3 regions of the Peribacillus sp. TH16 genome follow, and region 1 is predicted to be linked to each of the others. Evidence: riboswitches for the same ligand, from Rfam matches in the RefSeq annotation. Region 1 holds a riboswitch; each other region holds the start of a gene.
The links. A riboswitch is a leader RNA that binds a small molecule or an ion and turns the genes downstream of it on or off. The one in region 1 is predicted to bind cyclic di-AMP.
Positions count from the first base shown of each region.

Region 2: it holds a riboswitch for cyclic di-AMP, as region 1 does, so the genes downstream of both, JFV29_RS24045 (TrkH family potassium uptake protein) here and JFV29_RS29455 (cation:dicarboxylate symporter family transporter) in region 1, are expected to answer to the same signal.
Region 3: it holds a riboswitch for cyclic di-AMP, as region 1 does, so the genes downstream of both, JFV29_RS17375 (cation:dicarboxylate symporter family transporter) here and JFV29_RS29455 (cation:dicarboxylate symporter family transporter) in region 1, are expected to answer to the same signal.

Region 1 covers NZ_JAEKEM010000011.1:178,106-181,292, forward strand. Annotated here, with positions in the region: gene JFV29_RS29450 (efflux RND transporter periplasmic adaptor subunit) at 1-1,135, shown strand, start outside; cyclic di-AMP (ydaO/yuaA leader) riboswitch at 1,346-1,493, shown strand; gene JFV29_RS29455 (cation:dicarboxylate symporter family transporter) at 1,665-2,927, shown strand; gene JFV29_RS29460 (class I SAM-dependent methyltransferase) at 2,990-3,187, opposite strand, start outside.
Region 2 covers NZ_JAEKEM010000009.1:2,089,252-2,092,438, reverse strand. Annotated here, with positions in the region: gene JFV29_RS24050 (potassium channel family protein) at 1-566, opposite strand, end outside; gene JFV29_RS24045 (TrkH family potassium uptake protein) at 590-1,936, opposite strand; cyclic di-AMP (ydaO/yuaA leader) riboswitch at 2,279-2,421, opposite strand; gene JFV29_RS24040 (hypothetical protein) at 2,723-2,923, shown strand.
Region 3 covers NZ_JAEKEM010000009.1:710,115-713,301, reverse strand. Annotated here, with positions in the region: gene JFV29_RS17375 (cation:dicarboxylate symporter family transporter) at 512-1,774, opposite strand; cyclic di-AMP (ydaO/yuaA leader) riboswitch at 1,943-2,090, opposite strand.

The DNA of each region.
Region 1 (3,187 bases):
GGTAAAAAAAGATACAATTACGGATACTATTCAAACAAAAGGGGTAGTTAAACCTGTAGAAGAGTATGATATCTATTTCGATACCAAGAAAAATGATTTTCAGAAATTCCTTGTAAAAGAGGGAGATGAGGTAACGGCTGGATCTTCGTTGTTTGAATATACTACACCCGAACTTGATGCTCTCAAAGGAAATCTAGAAGCGGAAAAAACTGCCGCTGAGGGTGAAATGGTGGGGATTAATGATTACATTGATAAGTTGAAAGCTTATCAAGGAAGTTTGACAAGTAATTCTAATAAAGCAGTAATCGATAATTCGATAGAAAAGAGCTTAAATATTGATATAACAACTACCTCTTCAGACTTGATTGAAAGTAATATTGAGCAAGAAATGTACAAGCTGGAACTTGAAAAAAACCGCTTGGAAGAAAAGGTTGTTATGCTGGATGCTCAATTAAGTTCAATTGAGGAGCAAAAAGGCGCGGTTGAGACGGCGAGTGAGGCTGATGGTGTTGTAAAAAATATCAATAAAAACCTGAATAATCCCATTATATCCATTGTTTCAACAAATGTGGCAATTGAAGGGGATTTCTCTGAAGAGGAGATGAAAAAAGCTGAAGTGGGCATGACTATAAAGGCAAGTTCCCCTGATTTAAAAAAGGCGTTGAACGGAACAATAGGTCGTATACATTCTTATCCAGAAGAGGAGCCATCACTAAAAAAAGATAACAGATTTCCATTTCAGGCATTGATTGAGCCAGGAGATGAAGAAACTAAACCTTTGTTGGTAGGGTCAAAAGTCAATCTTACTGTAATAACCAATGAGAAAGCGGGTGTACCCTCTATCCCTGTAGAGGCAGTACATCATAAAAAACAGCCGCATGTCTACAAATTGACTAAAAAAGGCTATGTGGATAAACACTATATTACAAAAGGGCTTAAAGCAGAAGGAAAGCAAGAACTCATAAAGGGACCGGCGGTAGGTGATGTTATTCTAATAGAACCGAATAGGATTGTGAAAAATCATTCTTATTTTGTTACTCCAATTCAGTTTGAGAAGGTGAAATCTGCTAGTTATAAAAAATTCACCACTCGGGAAAAGGTGAGGTATATATTACTGGGTATGTTAGAAAAATAATCCATTTTTTCATTATTCGAGAGAAGGGATATATCAATCAGTTTTATTGTTATTTATATATCCATATAACAAAATTAAGCAAAATAGAGAATGTGTTATTATAGGTAAAATAGTCACTAATACAGAATATTCAGACATTTGCAAAGGTTTTTTCTTAAAGGGACAAGAAAAAATATTTACAGAATAACATTTTTAGTATAATATTTTATTATTAAGTATTCGCTTAATCTTATTACAAGAACGGGGGACCCATTTTTGCGGATTTTTTTCGCTAGGGGTGAATTCAGAAATGAAAGGGCTTTTGTGTTTCCAATTCCTAACCCGACAGCTAACCTCGTCAGCGTCTTTAAGGGAACATGTGTGAATATTCACGCCTATAGGAAATCGACACATGAAGTGTCTTTTTTTCGGCGTAAAGATAGAGTTTTTCAATAAAAGAAAAATTACTTTCTTTCTATTAGTATCTTGTTTCCCTTACCGAGACAAAATGTTTTTGCTTTAAAGACTTTATGGAAGGTGAGGAAAGTAAATGAAGAAATTTAAATTAAGTTTAGCTAGCCAAATTTTTATTGGTTTAATTCTAGGGATTATTGTTGGTGCCATTTTTTATGGTAATGCGACAGCCCAAAACTTTTTACAACCATTCGGAGACATTTTCCTACGAATGATTAAAATGATTGTAGTACCAATCATTGTGTCAAGTCTTATCGTTGCAGTTGCGGGTGTAGGTGATTTAAAAGCAGTAGGTAAACTAGGAGCTAAATCACTTTCATACTTTGTGGTGGTAACAATGATAGCGATTGCTGTTGGTCTAGTTTCCGCGAATATTATCCAGCCTGGTGCTGGTGTAAATATGAACAATCTAGAACAAACTGATATTTCTACCTATGTTGATACAGCAGAAACTAAGCAGCATGAATCTTTTGTGGATACAATTGTTCACATTGTGCCATCCAATCCAATTAAAGCTATGGTAGAAGGCGATATGCTAGCAATCATTTTCTTCTCTGTTTTGTTTGGACTTAGTATTGCGGCTATCGGTGAAAAAGGTAAACCTGTATTCCGTTTCTTCCAAGGTGCAGCAGAAGGAATGTTCTACTTAACTAATATGGTCATGAAATTTGCTCCTATCGGGGTATTTGCACTAATCGGTGTGACCATCTCCAAGTTCGGTTTGGAATCTTTAATTCCATTAGGTAAGTTAGCGCTTTCTGTATACGGAACAATGATTTTCTTTGTAATTGTCGTTCTGGGTCTTATTGCAAAATTTGTAGGGTTCAATATCTTTACGTTGATTAAGCTTCTAAAAGAGGAATTAATTCTTGCGTTCTCGACAGCAAGTTCTGAGGCAGTTCTTCCGAGAATCATGGAAAAAATGGAGAAAGCGGGATGTCCGAAACATATTGCTACGTTTGTTATTCCGACAGGATACTCTTTTAACCTTGATGGTTCTACATTATATCAAGCGTTAGCAGCTATCTTCATCGCTCAAATGTATGGGATTGATTTAAGCGCTTATGAACAAATTACACTAATGTTAGTGTTAATGATCACATCTAAGGGGATTGCAGGTGTACCTGGTGTATCTTTCGTAGTTCTTTTAGCGACATTAGGAACAGTTGGTATTCCAATTGAAGGTTTAGCATTTATTGCTGGTATAGACCGTATTCTTGATATGGGCCGTACAGTAGTAAACGTTATTGGTAATTCACTTGCAGCAATCGTTATCTCAAAATGGGAAGGTCAATTCAACCCTCCTGCCAATAATGAAAAACTAGAACAAGTTTCTTAATATAAAAAAACCAGAGTGATATGTCACTCTGGTTTTTTTTGTGAATTTTGAAAAACTAATTCTTACTTTTGAACAATCCAGAAGCGGCAATCTGATGAGAAAGTGATGACATCATCGCTTTCATGGAATAATTCACTTCGGTAAAAACTTTCTAGGAAAGTAAAACCTGCTTCATTGAGACTGTCAAAGACCTCCCGTTGATTAGGTATATGAAGAAAGGTATCTTTTTGTAGGGTCTTTCCAGAAGTGAATATATCACC
Region 2 (3,187 bases), on a different contig from region 1:
GCTATGATAATTTCTCCATTACTCACGATGGCAATAACACTGATATTATATTTCGCACGTAAATCAAGCTCTCTGAGACTTTTTCCTGTCATGCTTATGGGTATAATGATTTCCTCGATATTGTATTCTTTTGAGAGTTCTATATAGTTCAGCATGTTGGGTGATAGGAGTTGATTAGCGACCCGTTCACCCATATCTCTTTCAGGGTAGATAACCCAGTCAGCACCAACTTTAGCGAGCACTTGACCGTGATGTTTATTTAGAGCTTTTGCTATTACCTTTTTCACTCCTAGTTCCTTTAAAAGCAATGTAGTTAAAATGCTTGACTGCATATCATTTCCGATGGCTACGATGACACAATCAAAATTACGGATTCCAATGGATTTTAGTGCCTCTTCTTCGGTAGTATCAGCCATAACTGCATGAGTTACACTTAATTCTGCATTCTCGACTCTTTCCTCGCTTACATCAATACCCAAGACTTCTTGTCCGGCTGTATATAATCTATGAGCTACACTCGTTCCGAATCTTCCTAAACCGATAACGGCATATTGTCGTTTTCCCATCTTTAACACTCCCTCATTAATGATTAACCAATCATGATTTTGCCTTTTGGACGGCGGAATGGATCTGGTTTACGTCTCATTGCGATAGCAAAAGCAAAAGTCAAAGGTCCAACCCGGCCCGCAAACATTGTGAAAATAATGAGCATCCGACCAATGGGGGATAATTCAGGGGTTAATCCCATTGAGAGACCCACGGTAGCAAATGCTGAAGTGGCTTCAAATAAAACCGTCAAGAAATCACTTCCGGTTTCTGTAATAGTCAGCAGAATGGTGATGGTTGAAACGATAAATACCCCGATGGAGGTAACGGATAATGCTTTAAATATCGTTTCATTCACAATGCGGTACCGAAACAATACCACATCTTCTTTTCCTTTAATCTGTGACCAAACCGTTCCAATCAGCGTCGCTAATGTGGTGGTTTTAATCCCACCGCCAGTCGATCCCGGTGAAGCCCCAACAAACATCAAGAAAATGATCAGCAGCAATGTGGGTTGTGTTAAATCAGGGATATTCAATGTATTAGAACCTGCTGTCCTCGGAGTAACGGATTGAAACAAAGAAGCCAACGTTTTCCCCATGAAAGATAAAGGCTGCAATGTTTTGGCATTTCCAAATTCAAATATAAAGATTAAAATGGCCCCGCCAATTGTAAGGATTAAGCTAGCCATCAGTACAACCTTCGTATGTACAGACAAACGATGGGTATCACGGTATTCGTAAATTTCATTCATCACGATAAATCCTATACCGCCTAATGTGATCAGGGAAGCGACTGTAAGGGTTACGAAAGGATCTGATGCATAAGTAGTCAAGCTCCTAAACCCTCCCATTAAGTCAAAGCCCGCATTATTGAAATTGGAAATCGAATGAAAAAGGCCGTAATAGATTGCTCTGCCTATTGGCATGTCAAAAGAAAAGCGAATCGATAGTATAACGGCACCTGAAATTTCAATAATGGCAGTGTAAATTAAAATCCTTTTTACTAACTTAACTACACCTGCCATAGATAAATTATTTAAAGACTCCTGCAAGACTAACCGGCCTTTTAAAGAAATTCTTTTGCCTAATAAGAAAAAGAAAAGCGTCGCAAATGACATAAACCCCAAGCCGCCTATTTGAATGAGTGATAAAATGACCAACTCTCCAAATGTTGTAAAAGTGGTTCCCGTATCTACTACGACAAGCCCTGTTACACATGTAGCAGAGGTTGAGGTAAATAAAGCATTTAGAAAAGAAAGACCATTCCCATTTTCAGTGGAAATCGGCAGGGTTAATAAATAGGCTCCAACAAGTATCAGGAAGGCAAAGCCAAGTACAAGAATTTTTGGCGGATCTAACAAATCTTTTGCTTTTATCAAATTGATCATCCTTACCCTGTTAATGAATTAGCAACCTACTAACAAACGTAATATATCCACAGATAACCAACCATTATCCAGTGATAGGGTTAGTATTTTGCTCGTACTGCATTCCATTCGTCATCCATCTAGATAAACAATCAATAGACCAAGTTCCTTTTGCTATACATGCGCCCATTCTGCACAAGCCCTTTTATTTGTGAAAAAAGGTATTCATTATCCTTAATCAAGCTTAGGTAATTCTCTTTGGAAATCCTTTTTTAAAGCATAATAAAAAGACCTACATAACATCTGGCTGCTATTTTGTTACAGAAAAGCAAACAAAAAAGCCCCTGAAATAGGCGGTCTTATGACCTCCTTCGCTTTAGCCGACGAAGTTAGCTGACGGGTAGGATGGCGAAAGAGCTGATCTCATCCTTTCTGCAAGGCAGAATTAACCCCAAATGATTGGTTCCTCCGTAATCAATTTACTTGAGTTTAGGCCGAAATGCATTAAATTGATAAACGTATTCTACTCCCATCATTTACTAGTTGTAAACCCCTAAATTGTAAAAAAAATTTGCTAGAACAAAACAGAAAATTTACGTTTTTTTTACATATTAAAAACTTATTGACAAAAATTAGTTGGGACATTATGATAGGTTCGATAAATTTGAAAAATAACATCCAGTAATTTTATGTTTCTAATAAATAAATATATGGTATTTCCTTTTGGAATTAGATACAGAAAATCTCAAAGTTTATTGAATTCGTATTTTGAAATTTTAATACATTATATAAAAAAGGCGGGCAAGTATGGAGAAGACGTTTAATAGATATGTTGTTAACGCTACAGGTAAAGGTGGACAGACGTATTTAACTCAATGCCAGGATAAAGATGCACTAAGGAAATGGATAGCCGATCATGAGGATCAAATAATAATGAATGAGTTAAGGATAACAGATAAGAAAAAGAATCCATTGATAAATTTTTTTTTCAAAGGTAATATCATCTGAATTCATAGGTCCTTATTAACTGGATCATGAAAATAATTGAACATTAAAAGTTAGTAGAGGGTCAAGCATATTGAATAATAATTCACTCATTATGTCCTTTTTCAGTATTTCAACTATTTAAATTCCTGCGTTAATCAGGCAATCTGAAGCTTAACATCCATATTGCGTTATATTTTCAAACTCATTTATATTGAATGAGTTTTTTTTGCGTGTATTAAATATTGGGATGGAAATATTCAAAAAAGCTTAAAAGATTTGGATGTA
Region 3 (3,187 bases), on a different contig from region 1:
GGCTAAGGTAATCTTTTTTATTATGGAACTATCGGGGCAGGTTAGCATTCCTGTAGATAGCTATTTTTTGATTTTGAAAAAAATAGAGCTCCTCAGTAAGATATGAGTGTAGATACCATTCTAACTCAAAACCTTAAGGAGGAAGCCCTAATATGAAGTTTAAAATGCAAGACAAACAAAATCACCTAATACTTAATGAGCAAGGCAAGTATTAGTCCTGTGAGGAAGAAACAATATCACTCTCATCTCATCCATTTAAAGAAAAGGTTTCCTTTACGATAATACCTTTATTGAATTTTTTCATACGAGATTAACGAAGGAAGTAAAGCCTTAAAAGAAAGTAAATGGTAATTGAACATCTGGCAATCTGGCATTTTCATGTTTAAGACTTCTGACTGAGACAAAATGAAAGTCACTAAATTTGGAAGCAGGAAGGAATGATCTGACGTGAAGGTAAACAGAAAACTACACCAAAAAAATCCAGAGTGACACACTACTCTGGATTTTAATATTAAGATACTTGTTCTAGATTTTTATTATTGGCAGGAGGGTGGAATTGACCTTCCCATTTAGAAATAACGATTGCTGCAAGTGCATTACCTACAACATTCACTGCCGTACGACCCATATCAAGAATACGGTCAATACCAGCAATAAATGCTAAGCCTTCAATTGGAATACCGACGGTGCCTAGTGTTGCCAAAAGGACGACGAAGGAGACACCTGGTACACCTGCAATTCCTTTAGATGTAATCATCAACACTAGCATTAAGGTAATTTGCTGCATGATGCTCAAATCAATTCCATACATTTGAGCAATGAAAATGGCTGCTAATGCTTGATATAACGTAGAACCATCAAGGTTGAAAGAGTAGCCTGTCGGAATTACGAATGATGCAATATGTTTTGGACATCCGGCCTTCTCCATTTTTTCCATGATTTTTGGGAGGACGGATTCCGAACTAGCTGTTGAAAATGCTAAAATTAACTCTTCTTTTAGAAGCTTAATCAATTTAAAAATACCAAACCCTACTACTTTAGCAATAATTCCAAGAACGACAAGTACAAAGAAAAGCATTGTTCCATATACTGAAAGCGCTAACTTACCTAAAGGAATTAATGACGCCAAACCGAATTTAGAGATTGTTACCCCTATTAGTGCAAATACACCGACTGGAGCGAATTTCATAATCAAGTTGGTTAAGTAGAACATCCCTTCTGCCGTACCTTGGAAGAATCGAAATACCGGTTTACCTTTTTCTCCAATTGCGGCAATACTAACGCCAAATAATACAGAGAAGAAAATAATGGCTAGCATATCGCCTTCTACCATCGCTTTAATCGGATTCGATGGTACGATGTGAACAATTGTATCTACAAAAGATTCATGCTGCTTAGTTTCTGCTGTATCTACATAACTGGATATATCTGTTTGTTCAAGCTGGTTCATGTTTATACCAGCGCCCGGCTGAAGTAAATTAGCGGAAACCAGACCAACAAGAATTGCTATTTGCGTTACTACCACAAAGTATAAAAGTGATTTGGCACCAATTTTACCTACTGATTTCAAATCGCCTACCCCTGCAACGGCAACAATCAGACTTGAAACAATGATTGGTACAACAATCATTTTAATCATGCGTAAGAACATATCTCCCAATGGTTGTAAATAGCCTTGGGCAGTCTCATTACCATAAAAAATGGCACCAACAATAATCCCTAGAATTAATCCAATGAATATTTGGCTAGCTAAACTTAATTTAATTTTCTTCATTTACTTTCCTCACATTCCATAAGTTCTTTGATGTAAAAACATTTTGTCTCGTAAGGGATACAAGTTATTAAATAGAAAGAAAGTGAATTTTATTTTTTTGAAAATTCTGTCTTTATACCGAAAGAAAAGACACTTCATTTGTCGATTCCTATTGGCTTGACTATTCATACATGTTCCCTTTAGACTCTGACGAGGTTAGCTGTCGGGTTAGGAATTGGAAACACAAATACCCTATCATCTCTGAATTCACCCCTAGCGGAAAATATCAGCAAAATGGTTTCCCCGTTCTATTAATAAGATTAAGAGAACCAACTTATAATAAAAATATTAATCTGTAAATATTTATTATAGGATTTAGGGGCACGCCATCTTTCTCTACGATTATAAAAATTCATCCTCTTTTTTAGAGTGGGCTCATTGAAAATACGATGATTCAAATGATATTAATACATGAGACATTTAAAATCTTTTTAAAATCGCAAGTTTGATATAAAGTTTGGTAATCTTTGAGATATGTATGTGGTGTAAATCCCCATTTACGCTTCCTCTTTTACCAATTTCATCCTCCTTTTTTAATCTATGTAGTTCTATTCAGTGATTATAAAATACTTCCTTTCTTCCTTATTTTTAAGGGATGAATCAATAATGTAACATTAAAATGAAGCGCTTACAATAATTATTTAAAGGAAATTCGGGAGTATAAGACTTTTTTCGACATTTTTCGATAATTTCTATACTGAGTACACACCACCATTATTGTTCTCAATATAAACACTTAATTATTTTTATATATCGGATAGTTCCTACATTTTTCAAGGTAAACTTGATTGATTTTCAGCCATAACAGTTCCCTTTTTTCATTTTTTTCTTCTATCGTGTAATTTAGACTTACAGTGTGTTAAAGTTTATTCCTTGGAAAATACCCGATGATTTTGTGATAGTGGTAGAAAATGGCATACCAATTGGTCAATTGAAGCTTACAATACGACAGTCAGAGGCAATGAGATTGGTTATGTAAATCTATTATCTAAATCTATTATCTAATTCCTGAAAAACGTCGAGCTGATTTAGGGAGGAATTTACATGAGTATGCTCTAAAGTTTTTTCAAAACAAGGGAGTAACTGAGTATCATCTTCGACACTTAAACATTACCCAAAGTCGCTTTCAGCCTAATAGAATTACGTTTGAGGCTAAATTAAAAAAGGTCCATTTTGTTGGTTCAAAAAGAGTGGTATAGTGTGTATCAGGCTCTCAGGAGATTGTTGTTAACCTATCTGATGAGGAGCAAATGGATTATCTAGGTGAGAGTATTTGCTTGAGTGCTAGAAAAGACTTGGTAAAAATACTTTAATATGTCGGTAAGCTCTGTTAAGAGGAACCTTTACAGAGCTTTTTTCTATTCAAGTATCGGG